Regions from separate parts of the Alteromonas infernus genome, predicted to be linked through region 2. Evidence: predicted binding sites of a transcription regulator. Region 2 holds the regulator's gene; each other region holds the start of a gene.
What was found. Region 2 encodes FNR, which switches genes on or off when oxygen is low (the NO sensors DNR and NnrR bind a similar motif). Its sites were predicted from a motif close to TTGATCTAGATCAA; they were not measured.
Positions count from the first base shown of each region.

Region 1 (5,012 bases), on a different contig from region 2:
GTTACCGCATCAGCGGTTTTCAATACGCCGCTGACTAAGTAAGGTTGCCTTCCAATCTCGGTCACGTACCAACCGGCAAGGGTCGCTATCCAACCGCTAAACGCCATGCCCGCAAACGTGCGCTTAAGCCACAGAGGAAACGCTTTATTGCGCATAAGATAAAGACTACCCAGCCACGAGACAGCAAGCATCAACATGCCCATGCCCACCATGACTCTAAAACCAAAAAATACAGGGGCAACTGGCGGATGCTCTCCCTCGAACTCATTAAGCCCTTTAATCTCGCCTTTAAGCTCGTGAGTAAGAATCAAACTTGCGCCATAAGGAATGGGAATTTCAAAATGGTTCTCTTTGCTTTCCTCATCGGGTATGGCGAAAAGTAGCAAGGGGGCACCTTCAGTGGTTTCCCAAAGCCCTTCCATTGCCGCTACTTTTTGCGGTTGATGTTCAAGGGTATTTAAACCGTGCATGTCGCCTGCAAATATTTGTAGCGGAATTAACACTGCTGCTGTGTAAGTTGCTGTCTTAAGCGCAAGTTTAGGGGCTAATTTGTCGTCACCTTTTAACATGCGATAAGCAGACAAGCCGGCAATTAAAAAACTAGCGGTTAGGCCCGATGCCAACATCATGTGTACAAAGCGGTAGGGGAAAGAGGGGTTGAAGATAATTTCTTTCCAGTTTGTGGCATACACAACGCCATCAACTACCTCGAAGCCTTGTGGAGTTTGCATCCAGCTATTTAGTGCTAATATCCAAAACGCTGAAGTTGTGGTGCCAAGCGCTACGATAAGAGTAGATGCAGTATGCAGCCAATTAGGCACCCGGCGTATGCCAAATAGCATAATGCCAAGAAAAGTAGCTTCTAAGAAAAAGGCGGTAAGTACCTCGTAGCCTAACAGGGGGCCTGCCACATTGCCGACTTTTTCCATAAAGCCTGGCCAGTTAGTACCAAACTGAAATGACATGGTAACGCCGCTTACTACGCCTAAGGCGAAGCTTAGCGCAAAAACACGTACCCAAAAACGATACATACGCATCCATACAGGATGACCTGAAATGTTAGAGCGCAGTTTGAAGTAAAATAAAAACCATCCCATTGCCATAGTGATGGTTGGAAATAAAATATGGAAACTAATATTTAACGCAAATTGTAAACGAGACAGCAAGAATGCATCCACAGAGAGCCCCCTTAGTTAACGCTGTTTTTTCCCGGAAGTAGCTTGTCCTTAAGCTCAAGCATACGGCCTACGCCAGAACCTAGCTTCATCAGCGTGTTAAGCTTTTCTGGTCCAAGATTTTGAAGCTCTTCGGACCATGCCGTAATTGATTCGAGTAAATCGTGAATTTCGTTCAGTTTATGTTGAGCGTTTGCTTCTTTTTCATTGGCAGGTGCATCGAGTAACAAATCCCGAAGTAAGCTCATGGTTGGATCTATCTCTCGCTTCCTGCGCTCTTCAAATACCCGGTTAGCCAATGTCCAGATATCACCTGCAGGCACAAAAAATTCTTTCCTTTCGCCTGGAACATGGTGCTGCTTAACCAAACGCCACGACTGAAGCTCTTTTAAGCCCATACTTGTATTGCCTCTGGAGATATTCAGCGCGTCAGCAATCTCCTGTGCTGAAATTGGCTCTTCATTAAGAACAATAAGAGCAAGTATTTGCCCCACCGTTCTATTAAAACCCCAGCGACTTCCCATTTCGCCAAAGTGCATAACAGCAGAAGTAATTAAAGGCGTCATCTTCATTTTTATATTCCAGAAGTTTCAGAATTTACTGAAAGTTTATTGCGCCAGATCAAAAAATACAAGTTTTATTTGGCTCTGTTAGCTTTTTTTAATTCACAGATTAGTGTTTCTTAATTAGGCGAGTTTCTTCGATATTGAATGATTTTTTCTTGGTAAGTTGTTATCGTGACAACGTTCAACACTCCAACCATGAAAGCACGCTTTCTTTATTTCTCGGCGTAAGGTAATGCATCAAAATCACATTTCTCAGTCTTCACTTCAAAACTGCGAAGACGAAGCTATTCATCTTATCGAAAGCGTTCAAAGTTTCGGTTACGTAATCGCGATAAATCCCGATACCAAAAAAGTACAAGTATTCAGTGAGAACATAAAAGATTTATTCAAAGTAGAGATTGTTGCAGGTGAAACGCTTGTTACCGAACTCATCGATATTCCGTCTCCAGATGCGCCTACTTTTCAGACCATATATGAAACGGTTAAAGGGGGAAACGTTCGCCATGCATATCAGTGGAAGTTTTCTAAGAACGCCCTATGGCTTGATGACTGGGAAAAAGAAGGCAGCGGCGTAGCCTTCGATTCTAACGGGCTATTAGTGATAGAGCTAGAGCCAACACCACAGCTAAGTTATGAGGCCGCGCAGCAGTGGGTGCCGATGGATGTTGACATTCGCGCGCTACTACCTAACGTCGACGATAAAGAGTCGATTGGCGATGTTGCAGATGCAATAGCGAAGGTATTTAAACAGTATATCGGCTTCGACTCGGTGATGGTTTATCAATTTGATGATGCATATTGCGGGGAGGTCATAGGTGAAGCCTGTGAGTCAATTTCTCGTTCATTTAAGGGGTTAAAGTTTCCTGCCTCTGACATTCCTAAACAAGCGCGCGAACTCTATCTGAAAAACCGGGTGCGATGTGTATTTGATGTCGAGGAGCAGCCTACACCATTGCAACCCTCAATACTCGAAGCCGAGCGCCCGCCATTAGATTTGTCTATGTCCATGGTGAGGTCTGTCTCTCCTGTTCATATCGAATACTTAAAAAATATGGGCATACGCTCTTCATTTTCTGTGTCGTTAGTATTTGAGGGTAAACTATGGGGCTTGCTAGCATGTCACAACAGTGAGCCTAAGTACATCGATCAAAAGAAACGCTTAGTGTGTGAGTCCCTTGGACACCTTTATGCTTGGCAAATGCACACCAAAGCACTTCACACTAGAAAAGAGCAGTTCCAGATGCGCCAGCGAAAGCTGAACAATATCGTGCATCAACTTACATCTTACTCTAATCCGCTTGAGGCTATTTCTCAAAAAGAAACCGCTTTACTCGACGTGGCTGATGCCTGTGGTATGGCGGTTATTACGCCAACGGGTAATTACTATGTGGGTAAAACCCCGTCAGAGAAAACCCTTACGCAGCTACTCAATAAATACTCAATTATCGACTCTGAGCAGTCGTTAGCAGTAAATCGTTTAGCCAATGAAGTGTCGGATGGTTGTGCTTTAAATGGTATACGGGGTATGTATATCTCCTGCGTGTCGGCTAAGCTTGGGTACTTCACAGTGTGGTTCCGTGAACCGCGCGATAAAACAATTCGTTGGGCCGGTAAAGAAGCGGCGAAAAAAGACGTTGGAAAGTCGCTTACACCACGCAACTCTTTTGACATGTATTTGCAGAGTGTGGCTGATGAGTCAGTCGAATGGAGCGAAGATGACAAGCTAATTATAGAAGGGTTTGATCATCTATTTATTCCTTATGCGCTAAGCTTGAAAGCGTCATTGGACAAACAGATAAGTAAGCTAGAAGAGCTAGATAAAGCCAAAGATCAGTTTCTGGCGAGTATATCTCACGAGCTGCGCTCCCCGCTTAATTCTATTGTAGGTTGGACAGACTTAGCGCTAATGGATGTATCAAACGTCGATAGAATGACTGATGCATTAGGGGTGATTAAGCGTGCTGCTTCTACACAAGCTGCGCTTATCAATGACATTCTCGACTTATCACGCATTATTTCAGGCACGATGAAACTGAGCACCCATTCTTTGAATATCGCTTCTTCTATCTCAGAGGTTGCGAAATCGTTTGAAGCGGGGTTTGCCAGTAAGAATATTCAGCTATCTATTAGCTGTGAAGATGAGCATACTCAGATTTTAGGCGACAACTTACGTATTAAGCAGGTTATTAACAACCTATTGAGCAACGCGCTTAAATTTACTTCCAAAGGCGGTACGGTACACGTACGTGGTAGGAGGGAGCATTCCAATTATACTTTGCGTGTAAAAGATAATGGGAAAGGAATGACTCAGGAGCAGGTAGCCCATGTTTTTGAGCGCTTTTACCAAGGCAAAGACTCGCATAACAAGCACGGCTTGGGGCTAGGTTTATCAATTGTCAAAAGCTTGGTGGAGATGCACGGCGGCGAAATTCAAGTCCACAGTGATGGACCCAATACAGGCACCAGTTTCAACATTACGCTACCTATCGCTCCGTTAAGCTTGCACGATGATATCGTTGAAACCAAAAATACTGAAATTAGCGATTTGACTGAGTCACTGCGTTTAAATGGCCTTCGAATTTTGGTTGCCGAAGACGAACAGGACGCGCGCGACTTCATAAAACTATTTTTAGAATCTAATGGCGCTCGAGTAAACGTGGTGAAAAACGGGCTGCTGGCGTGGAAAGAGCTGAACGACATACCTGAAGCCTTCGACTTATTGCTTTCTGATATCGGTATGCCTGAATTGGACGGCTTGGGGTTGGTATTGAAAATGCGCGCTAGCCAAAATCCTGAAATTGCCAAGCTAAATGCTGTAGCGCTAACCGCCTATGCATATACATCAGACAGAGTTAAAGCGCTCAAAGCAGGCTTTAGCAACTATGTTTCTAAGCCAGTGGACGGGGAAGAGCTACTGACTATTTTAGAAATGTATATGCCCGAAACTTCCAATTTGTGACAAAGAAACATTCGCGAACAACCACTACCAGCGTTGCAATAACCGCTGGTAGGTGGTTTTGTCTAACTGCGACTCTTGCTTAACTGGGCTTTTCTGTATGTTAAGTGCAGCCTTAGCTTCATCAAATGAGTCAAAAACTTCACCATCAATGTAGAACACGCTGTCATCTGACGTAGGTTTACCGTCTAACGAATAGGCGGTGCTTAGTAAATCTGATGCCGTAGTAATACTACTGTGACCAATAAAGTCGGCCGCGCCGTCATTGTTTACGTCTTTTGTTAACCACGCGATGGCAAGAGGCTTGTTAAACTT
Region 1 covers NZ_CACSIG010000033.1:94,410-99,421, reverse strand. The annotation lists gene ACX5J7_RS09325 (cytochrome ubiquinol oxidase subunit I) at 1-1,178, opposite strand, end outside; gene ACX5J7_RS09320 (GbsR/MarR family transcriptional regulator) at 1,190-1,747, opposite strand; gene ACX5J7_RS09315 (ATP-binding protein) at 1,974-4,700, shown strand; gene ACX5J7_RS09310 (substrate-binding periplasmic protein) at 4,725-5,012, opposite strand, start outside.
Region 1: ACX5J7_RS09320 (GbsR/MarR family transcriptional regulator) is a predicted target of FNR. The motif match lies at 1,787-1,800, and genes of this name have one in related genera.

Region 2 (5,012 bases):
CGTACTACTTAGCCGCGATGCTAGTGGTATCTACCGAGGGTATGTTGAAGAAAGCCTCGACGGCAAGTGGCGGGTCTCACTTACGCCTATTGACGATAGCTGGAAAATTCAAAATATCCTCTACCTTCCCCACGCTGGCAAAATGAAATTCAATCCATAATGGCCACGCACGACTGTTATCACTGTGGCCTGCCCATTGCGAGTCACGAGGAAGGAAAGTTTAATACAGTTATTCTAGGTCAGCAGCGCGATATGTGCTGCCCAGGCTGCTTAGCTGTTGCCGAAGCAATCGTAGACAACGGGCTTGAAGACTACTATCAATTCAGAACTGAGCCTGCGCAAAAATCTGACGATGGGATTCTTGAGACCCTCGATAAATTAAAAGTTTATGACGACCCGTCACTGCAAGAAGAATTTGTGTTCGAGGAAGGTCAAGATAAACAAATTCAACTGACCCTTGAGGGTATTACGTGTGCTGCTTGTGGCTGGCTTATTGAAAAGCAGCTGTCTAAGGTAGAAGGCATAAAGCAAGTGGCGGTCAACGTACAAGAGCGCCGCGCACTGGTTACTTGGTCTCCATTTCAAATCAAACTTAGCCAAATTCTTTCTACGCTCAAACGAATCGGCTACGTTGGCTCGCCTTTCCACCCCGATGAACACGAAGCCAGCTATAAGCGAGAACAAAAAACATTTTTAAAAAAACTGGGGCTTGCCGGCATCATGACTATGCAGGTGATGATGCTAATGACCGGGCTTTATTTCGACTGGTTCGGGGCTATAGAACTTGAAACTCGTCAGTATTTCTACTGGGTAGCCCTGACACTTACCACCCCTGTAGTGCTTTATTCAGGCAGTACGTTTTATGTAGGCGCAGCAAAAGCCCTAAGTGCAAGAACAGTTAATATGGATGTGCCGGTCTCACTGGCTATTTTCGGCACCTATATTGCGGGAATTCGCTCTACGGTACTAGAGCAAGGTGAAGTGTATTTCGAATCGATCTGTATGTTCATCTTTTTGTTGCTACTCAGTCGCTTTTTAGAGCATCGCAGCCGTCAACGTGCTGCGCAAATATCCGCCAATATGATGCAATACGTGCCTGTGTCTGCCACTAAGCTAGAAGCTAACGACAGCGTAACAGAATGTTTAGCAAAGCAGTTAAAAATAGATGACATTGTGCTGGTTAAGCCAGGGGAAACCATTCCCATAGACGGTTTGGTAACACAAGGGAGCGCTGCCGTTGACGAGTCGATGCTTACCGGCGAATTCAATCCGGTGCGAAAGTCAGCCAATAGCACCGTTTATGGCGGTACTGTTTGTCAGGACGGCACATTAACGGTAAAAGTTACTCAGACACTTAAAAATGCGTTGGTAAATCAAATTGTCCGCCTTCAGGCAAGCGCTATGGCGAGTAAGCCTAAAGCGGCACAATTAGCCGATAACTTTTCCCGTTATTTCGTGAGCGCCGTACTGGTTATCTCAGCGTTAACTTACGGGTTTTGGTACGTAAACGGCAGTGACGATGCCTTTTGGATCACTATATCTGTGCTGGTAGCAACCTGTCCTTGCGCGTTAGGTTTAGCCACGCCTTCAGCGCTAACCTGCGCTATGGCGAAATTAAACCGCCAAGGCATTTTGCTAAAACGCGCCGACGCCCTCGAGCAGATCACTAATATCGACACCATAGCATTGGATAAAACCGGCACCCTGACTCAAGGCAAGTTCACGATTTCCAATGCGTGGTTTGCTGACGGAATTGATAGCGAAAGCGCTATGGCGATAGCCTGCGCGCTTGAAGCTCGTTCCGAACACCCAATCGCGAAGGCCTTTAACGGTAAGGTATCACACAAGGTGGATAATTTTTCCGTAACGCCTGGGGGTGGCATTAGCGGTGTAATCAATGATACACATTTTTCAATGGGCTCTGCCGCATTTAGCCTGGCTAACTTACCATCATCAGATACTTACCCATCAGCCAATGTATTTTTAACAGTAAAAGGGCAAATCATTGCTGCTTTTGAAGTACGTGACACCCTTCGTGACGATACCCATGAAACTCTAGATATCTTGTCGCAAAGCCATACCCTTGCGGTATTAAGTGGTGACACCCAACAAAACGTTGATACGCTAACCGCGCCTTTGCCCATAAAAACGGCGAAAGGCGGCTTAACACCTGAACAAAAATACGAAGCGGTTCAGCAAATGCAGCAAGGGGGAGCCAAAGTAATGATGATGGGCGACGGCATTAACGATGCACCTGTACTTGCCAGTGCAGATGTTGCCATTGCAGTGGGTAACGCAACGGACGTTGCCAAAACGGCTGCTGACGTTATATTGCTGGGCGATCAACTGTTATCTGTACCAGCGCTAATTAAAACCTCACATCAAGTGAAACAGAAAATAAGACAAAACATCGGCTGGGCTGTGGGATACAACCTTTTAATATTGCCTTTCGCCGTGTCTGGTTTACTTTCTCCATGGATGGCGGTTGTGGGTATGTCATTAAGCAGTATCATTGTAGTTACAAACTCAACGCGACTTTTGAGCAAATAGCATGAGTATTATTTACGTATTAATTCCTATCGCCATCATTATTGTGGCAGTCGCTATTGTCATTTTCTTTTGGGCGGTAAAAACCAATCAGTTCGAGGATTTAGACCGCCAAGGCTATAGCATTCTTTTTGACGATGACTTATCGCCAGAAGAGAAAAAACTGGCCGAACAGCGCAAACAAATACAAGAAGATAAGGCAGCAAAAAGCCAAGAAGATAATGGACGGGATTAATTACTTTTCTGCCTTTCTTATAGGTTTAGCAGGAGGCGTACATTGTGTAGGCATGTGCGGCGGTATTGTTGCAGCGCTTAGAATGGTATCGCCAAAGGGGGCATCGGCATTGCCCTACACCCTCGCCTACAACATGGGACGCATTACTAGCTATACACTAGCAGGGGCCATTACCGGTGCGCTTGGAAAAATAGCTGCTGACTTCGTACCGCTTGCTAATTATGCCCTCTCTCTTCTAAGCGGCATCATGTTGCTTTTACTCGCTTGTTACTTAGGGAAATGGTGGACGGGTTTATCGGTCTTAGAAAACGCGGGCAAAGGCCTGTTTGCAAAGCTTCAGCCTTTATCAAAACGATTTCTTCCTTTCAAAACGCCGTTAAGCGCGGTTCCCTACGGCTTTATATGGGGCTGGCTACCATGTGGATTGGTCTATTCAACGCTAACCTGGTCTCTGGCAGCGGGTAATGCATTGCAAGGCGCTGGCATTATGTTTTTCTTCGGTTTGGGAACGTTACCCACACTGTTAGCCGCAAGTGCCGGTAGCCAGTATCTTGTTCAAAGCTTTCAGCACAGCTATGTGAGACAAGTCATAGCTGTGATAATGGCCATATATGCCACTTATCTAATTTATGGCGCATTCATGTGAAAATGCGTGTACTATAATCATGTGTACATTAAGAGAGTCAGTCTTATGAGCAAAGGAAGCGAATTTTCAATACATTGTCAGAACTGTAGTTTCAGTCACCTCTGTTTACCTGTTGCATTGAATAAGACAGAAATAGAGTCTCTCGACGATATCATAGAGCGCAAAAAGCCCCTTCATAAAGGTGATACCCTTGTTCAAACCGGCGATAAGTTTGAGTCGTTATATGCAGTAAGAACCGGGTCATTTAAATCGTTTGTGACTAACTCTGAAGGTGAAGAGCAAATAACGGGGTTTCACTTTCCCGGTGACATCATTGGCTTTGATGCCCTTCGAGAAAACAAGCACCAAAGTTACACAATGGCTCTAGAAACCGCCATGGTGTGCGAGTTGCCCTACGAAACGCTTGACGAAATGTCGATGCAGCTTCCTAAATTACGCCATCAAATTATGAGCTTTATGAGTGCAGAGATTAAACATGATCACGATTTGATAATGCTTCTCAACAAACGCACGGCTGAAGAACGCCTTTTGTATTTTATCTCTCATTTATCTCAGCGTTTTGAAGAACGCGGTTTTTCACACAGAGAATTTCACCTTACGATGACGCGTAACGAGATAGGTAACTATCTTGGCTTAACGATAGAGACCATCAGTCGCTTATTAAGTCGTTTCCAAAAAGAAGATATTATTAAAGTTGAAGGTAAACTTATTACGATTGTGGACTTTGAACGCCTTAATACCAAGCTAGAAGTGCTTAACGGCCCGAGTATAGTGTGTAACGGCTAATGTGGTCTAACTCGGTTAAATGGGGTTATCTTCCTAAAAGCGCGCATTCAGCGCGCTTTATACTCCTACTCCCATAACCCTTTTTTCCCATTATTGGCAATGACGCTATACATTGTTGCTTGCCTTGCAATATAAAATACTTGATCTAAAACAACTTACGTTTTCCACATTGTCGTTTATAGTTAGTACAAGTTACTGTTGAACGTTACCGTTCACACAGCCACGACCAAACTTCGTATTAGGGGGAGTTATGATTGAGTGTAAACGAATCCTTGCGGTAGTCGATGCCGAGCGAGATAACCAGCCCGCGTTAAGTCGCGCTTATGAATTAGCATCAAAGACCGGGGCCTCTGTAACTGCGATTATGGTGGTTTACGACTTGTCTTATGATATGACCACTATGTTAAGTCCAGATGAGCGAGAAGCCATGCGAGATGCTGTTACCAATGAGCATGCTAAATGGCTCTCTGGGCAGCTTAAAGAACAAGGCTTCGGTGAAACTGACATCGTGGTTGAATGGAACAATCGTGCCTACGAATCGATTATCTATTACACACTTAAGAATCAAATTGACCTTGTTGTAAAAGCCACTAAAAAGCATGACGACCTGGCTTCCGTTATTTTTACACCTACCGATTGGCATTTAATGCGTAAGTGTCCGCGCCCCGTTTTATTAGTTAAAGAGCATGATTGGCCAGAAGGCGGCGAGATCATTGCCGCTGTAAACGTCGGCAGTGAAGACGAAGAACATGCTGCGCTTAACGACAAGATTACCGTTATCGCCAATGATTATGCGGC
Region 2 covers NZ_CACSIG010000037.1:29,218-34,229, reverse strand. The annotation lists gene ACX5J7_RS10235 (FixH family protein) at 1-160, shown strand, start outside; gene ACX5J7_RS10230 (heavy metal translocating P-type ATPase) at 160-2,550, shown strand; gene ccoS (cbb3-type cytochrome oxidase assembly protein CcoS) at 2,552-2,782, shown strand; gene ACX5J7_RS10220 (sulfite exporter TauE/SafE family protein) at 2,769-3,428, shown strand; gene fnr (fumarate/nitrate reduction transcriptional regulator Fnr) at 3,474-4,214, shown strand; gene uspE (universal stress protein UspE) at 4,465-5,012, shown strand, end outside.

Region 3 (5,012 bases), on a different contig from region 2:
GGACTCTGGAGCGGCTTGAAGCGTAGGACTGTTAATGGGTTCAGGGCTGTTACTTAGCTCAGGGCTGTTAATCGGCTCAGGGCTGTTAATCGGCTCAGGGCTGTTCTTTTCATCAGCCACTGTGCTAACAGCGTCCGTTTTACTTCTAGTAAACCGCGCTTGTATTTCACTAGCGCTTTGCGTTTTAGCATTAGCCGCACTACTACTTTTTGCGTCAGCATCTTGCGCTTTTTTTTGTTTGAGTTTTTGGCGCAATGCCAGCATATCGGCGGTAGAGGTTAACTGTTCTTCTGCTGACGGCGATGGCTCAACTATACGCTCGCTTTCGGGCGTGTCCAATTCGTAATGGCCACTCTCATCCTGTAGAGGTGGCATGTCATCCATATAAGCGTCTAGCGGTGGTTCATCAAAATATTGAGCAACAGGGCTTGCTTCTTCGTCTTCAACTGATGCATTGCTCTGAGGCTCTTGTGCCTCAGATGCACTGGCGCTGGAAAGATTCGCTTCAAACGCTATATCAGTTTCAGCGGCCGTATTTGTTTGCGTATTAGAAACCGCGGTGGGCTCTTCTTCGTTCGCTACGGTTTCAGCGGGAGCTGATGACGGGAGATCCGTCGACGCATCAGCTATAGGACTCTGTGGCGGTGTCTTAGGTGAAGTAGGTTCATGCTCTGGCTGCGCTTCAATTGGCGCTTCGCCTTGGTCTATCGTTGCAGAAGTTTCGCTTAAAGGCGGTTCCTCCTGCTTACTAACGTTTCCCGGGCCACCACTGGGAGAAGCATGGTTTACAGGTAAATTATGCTCACTCCTCCCGTTTTCTATCTCGTCTACGGTTTCAGCTATTGGCGCGTTTGGTGCAAAGGCCATCATACGCATTAGCGTCATTTCAAACGCGCTTTTACCATCGGCAGCAAAAGGTAAATCTTTTCTGCCTTGCAATGCAATTTGATAAAGTAGCTGTACTTGTTCTGCAGAAATAGTTTTGGCTAATTGAAATATCGCTTTTGCCGACGTGGTTTCAAGCTTGCAGGCTTCTGGCACCCATTGCGTCAACGCAATTTGGTGAAGCAAGCTCGCCAACTCACTATGCACATTGTCATAATCAGGTGCTTGTTCAGCAATGTCGTTAACCAACTGCAAAACCTCGGCAGGGCTTTTATTCACCACCGCATGAATTACTTTCAAAAGCTGGTTTTTGTCCATCAGGCCAAGCATGTCGGTAACAACCGACGCCATTACTTGATTCCCACCCTGAGCAATTGCTTGGTCGGTTAAACTCAGCGCATCACGCATACTGCCCTGTGCCGCCCTAGCCAGCAAAGCCAAAGCAGGCGCCTCAAAAGCAAGCTGCTCTTGCTGAAGTATATGAGTAAGCTGACCGACTATTTGCTCTCGCGACATCGCTTTCAGGTTAAACTGCAAGCATCGCGATAAAATGGTGATGGGGAGTTTTTGTGGATCTGTTGTCGCCAACAAGAACTTTACATGCGGAGGCGGCTCTTCTAGCGTTTTTAACAGCGCATTAAAGCTATGTTTAGAAAGCATGTGTACCTCATCGATAAGGTACACTTTGTAGCGCCCGCGGGTTGGCTTGTATTGTACGTTATCAAGAAGCTCTCGAGTGTCTTCCACTTTGGTTCTTGATGCCGCGTCAATTTCAAGCAAGTCAACGTAATTACCCTGCTCTATTTCTTTACAGGTATTGCATTGACCGCAAGGGTTTGCCCCTTGCCCTTCCTCACAGTTAAGGCTTTTTGAAAAAATACGAGCAATGGTCGTTTTACCAACACCACGCGTACCTGTAAAAAGATAAGCATGGTGTAAACGGTCGTTATCGAGCGCATTTGAAATAGCAGACACTACGTGCTCTTGACCTACAAGTTCACTGAACTTGCCTGGTCGCCACTTCCTTGCCAGTACCTGATAACTCATTATTACGTATTTCGCCCTTGTTGCTGTTTTTGCTTATTGACGTTTATTCGCCTTCAAACTCGCAAATAGAATAACTTTCTATATCAAGCGCTGAAAGCTTTTGTTTACCGCCTAAATCAGGAAGGTTAATAACAAAACCTGCATGATTGATCTCGCCACCTAACGAGCGAATTAACTTGGCAGAGGCAGCGATAGTTCCGCCCGTTGCAAGCAAGTCGTCGATAAGAAGTACTTTATCACCCGGTTCTATGGCGTCTTTATGGATTTCCAATGTATCCATACCATATTCCAGTTCGTAGCTTTCGCTTACTACTTCACGTGGAAGTTTATTGGGTTTCCTTACTGGTACAAAACCAATGCCCATTTCGATGGCCAATGGCGCACCAAAAAGGAACCCGCGTGCTTCGGTACCTGCGATCTTGGTAAAACCCATGCCCTGATACTTTTCTACAAGTAAGGAGATACAGCTACTGAATGCTTTGTGATCTTCTAAAACGCTGGTCACATCTCTAAATAAAATACCTGGCTTTGGATAGTCAGGTACGGTTTTCACTACTGATTTAATATATTCTGCAGTCACAATTATGCCTTGAATGTCTGCGTTATAACCAGAAGGTGAACCAGCCGGCGATGATATGCATCAACGGGAACGCGATTAGAGTTACTAGCGATGCTAGAAAGTACCACTTGTTATAGACTTCTTTGAAATCTGAATTGTTAGCCATTTGCACTACCTAAACAATTTTTGTGAACAAAAAAATGGTGCTAAATGTTAATCGAAAGCAAGCGTGATTGACAGCGCTAATATGATCGATCGCTCACTTTCACACCAGATCCTAGCGAAAGTTTAATGTAAAGCAGGAAAATTTTGCTTATCAGCTAGAAAACGGGAAGTAGTATGCCTTTATTTAGCATGTCTGTGAGTGTCTCATTCATACCATTTTCAAGCACGTTTGAAGGTATTTGCGGAAGTTGCTGGGATAACGCGTTAGCTAATTGGTCTGTTTTCATTCCCTGTTCATTTTGTTCCAGCGTATTGACTAAAATAGCGGTGACCGGATTAACATGGGCAAATTGCACGTTACAGTTACGGTCTCTATAAACGACATAAAATTGTTGTTCTTGAGCCGGTTGCTCGGGAATGTAATCTTCACCTATAAGATGAACCTCAAAATGGTACGCTGCTAGCGAGGCATAAGGCGAAACCCTGACAGCTGTAACAACGTCGTCTTGATTATAAAAATCGGCGTTTTTTTGATTTTTCCTTATGCTGACATCAAGCTCTAACCATTCGTAATGAGCAAGTTCTGCAGCAAAAGTAGGTAAAGCAATATCAAAGCTAGGCTCGGTTGAAAGATACTCAACAAACTCTTTACTGATTTCCGCGAAATACGGCGAACGACACTCGTGCTCAATAAAAAATTGACGCACAATGCCCTCCCATCCTTTCTCGCCATACAGCTTTAATACGATAGATTTTAAAACCGGAAACCCGGTACTAACGAAATTGTCGATATTATTAAAAAATAATGACTGATAGATCTTCATCCGCCGGGTATGGTCTGCATCGCTGCTGTTAAATGTGCGAGGGTCTTTGATCGCATTTACGAATGTATTTTGCGTTGTCAGAAATGATCGCGTCACGCTACACTCCCTTTCGCATCTGCTATACGTGCGGCTTCACACCTTGATTGAATTTGCTTAATCTTTTTCACTTCTGTCAGCAACGCGCTTAGGGGCGGAATGTTAAAATCACGCTCTAGCAACGTCGGAAATACACCATGGGTAAGGTAAGCATACTCCAATAGTTCCCAAACTGGCTCAATGACATCTGCCCCGTGTGTATCAACCTTTAAATCTTCAGCTTCATCATAATGACCAGCAATATGACCATATACAATCTTGTCTGACGGCAAACCCTTTATAAATGTCTTTGCATCGTATTTGTGGTTAATGCTGTTCACGTAAACATTGTTTACATCGAGAAGCATCTGACACCCAGACTCTTTTAAGATACTCGAAGTAAATTCTAGCTCGTCCATTTCTTGGCCAGGCGCAATGTAATAAGAGACATTTTCTAACACTAACGGTCGTTCAATAATATCTTGAACTTGGATAATACGAGATACAACGTGATTAATAGCGTCCTCAGTAAAGGGAATTGGCATTAAATCGTACATGTGACCGTTACCAGAGCAAAAACTTAAGTGCTCACTGTAAAGGTCAATATTATTCGCATCTAAGAAGCGCTTAACGGTTTTTACAAACTCCACATCTAGTTTGTCGCTACTTCCTATAGATAAAGACAAGCCATGGGTAGTGAAAGGTGCCTGTGACGAAGCTTGTTTAAATTGTTCTTGATACCTGCCGCCAAGCGGGATCCAGTTCTCTGGTGCAACTTCCCAGAAATCAACCTCAGATGGCAACGTAGGTAACAACTCTTTTAGCATTTCTCGACGAAACCCAAGACCTGCGCCATAGATGTTTTTCATATCTTCCCCTTAAACCGCGTGGGATTGCAAAATAGCAACATACGTTATTAGACAAAAATGGCCATCATTCGACAGCCATTTTTTGCTAAGCGTAACTCGTACAGCGTTACATCATTCTATTTCGCGCTGCACGATGTTATTTGAGTGGCAATTACATGCTACCGCATTTACCTTCGCCACACTTACCTTCTTTGCCAGCTTTCTTATCGCCGCCACATTTGCCTTCGCCACACTTACCTTCTTTATCGGCTTTTTTGTCGCCGCCACATTTACCTTCGCCGCACTTACCTTCTTTATCGGCTTTCTTGTCGCCGCCACATTTGCCTTCGCCGCACTTACCTTCTTTTTCGGCTTTTTTGTCACCGCCGCACTTGCCTTCTTTTTCGGCTTTTTTGTCACCGCCGCACTTTCCTTCGCCGCACTTGCCTTCTTTTTCAGCTTTATCGCCGCCACATTTACCTTCTGCTGCGAACTGACTATAGCCCGACTCTAGTGCTTGCATACCAAATGGATTAGCGTCTGCTACTGCAACTGTTGACGCCAAAGATCCAATTACAACTGCACCTAATGCTGTTGCTACTGATGATT
Region 3 covers NZ_CACSIG010000027.1:5,444-10,455, reverse strand. The annotation lists gene dnaX (DNA polymerase III subunit gamma/tau) at 1-1,932, opposite strand, end outside; gene apt (adenine phosphoribosyltransferase) at 1,976-2,512, opposite strand; gene ACX5J7_RS06925 (HvfC family RiPP maturation protein) at 2,812-3,576, opposite strand; gene ACX5J7_RS06920 (HvfB family MNIO-type RiPP peptide maturase) at 3,573-4,424, opposite strand; gene ACX5J7_RS06915 (HvfA family oxazolone/thioamide-modified RiPP metallophore) at 4,576-5,012, opposite strand, start outside.
Region 3: apt (adenine phosphoribosyltransferase) is a predicted target of FNR. The motif match lies at 2,563-2,576, and genes of this name have one in related genera.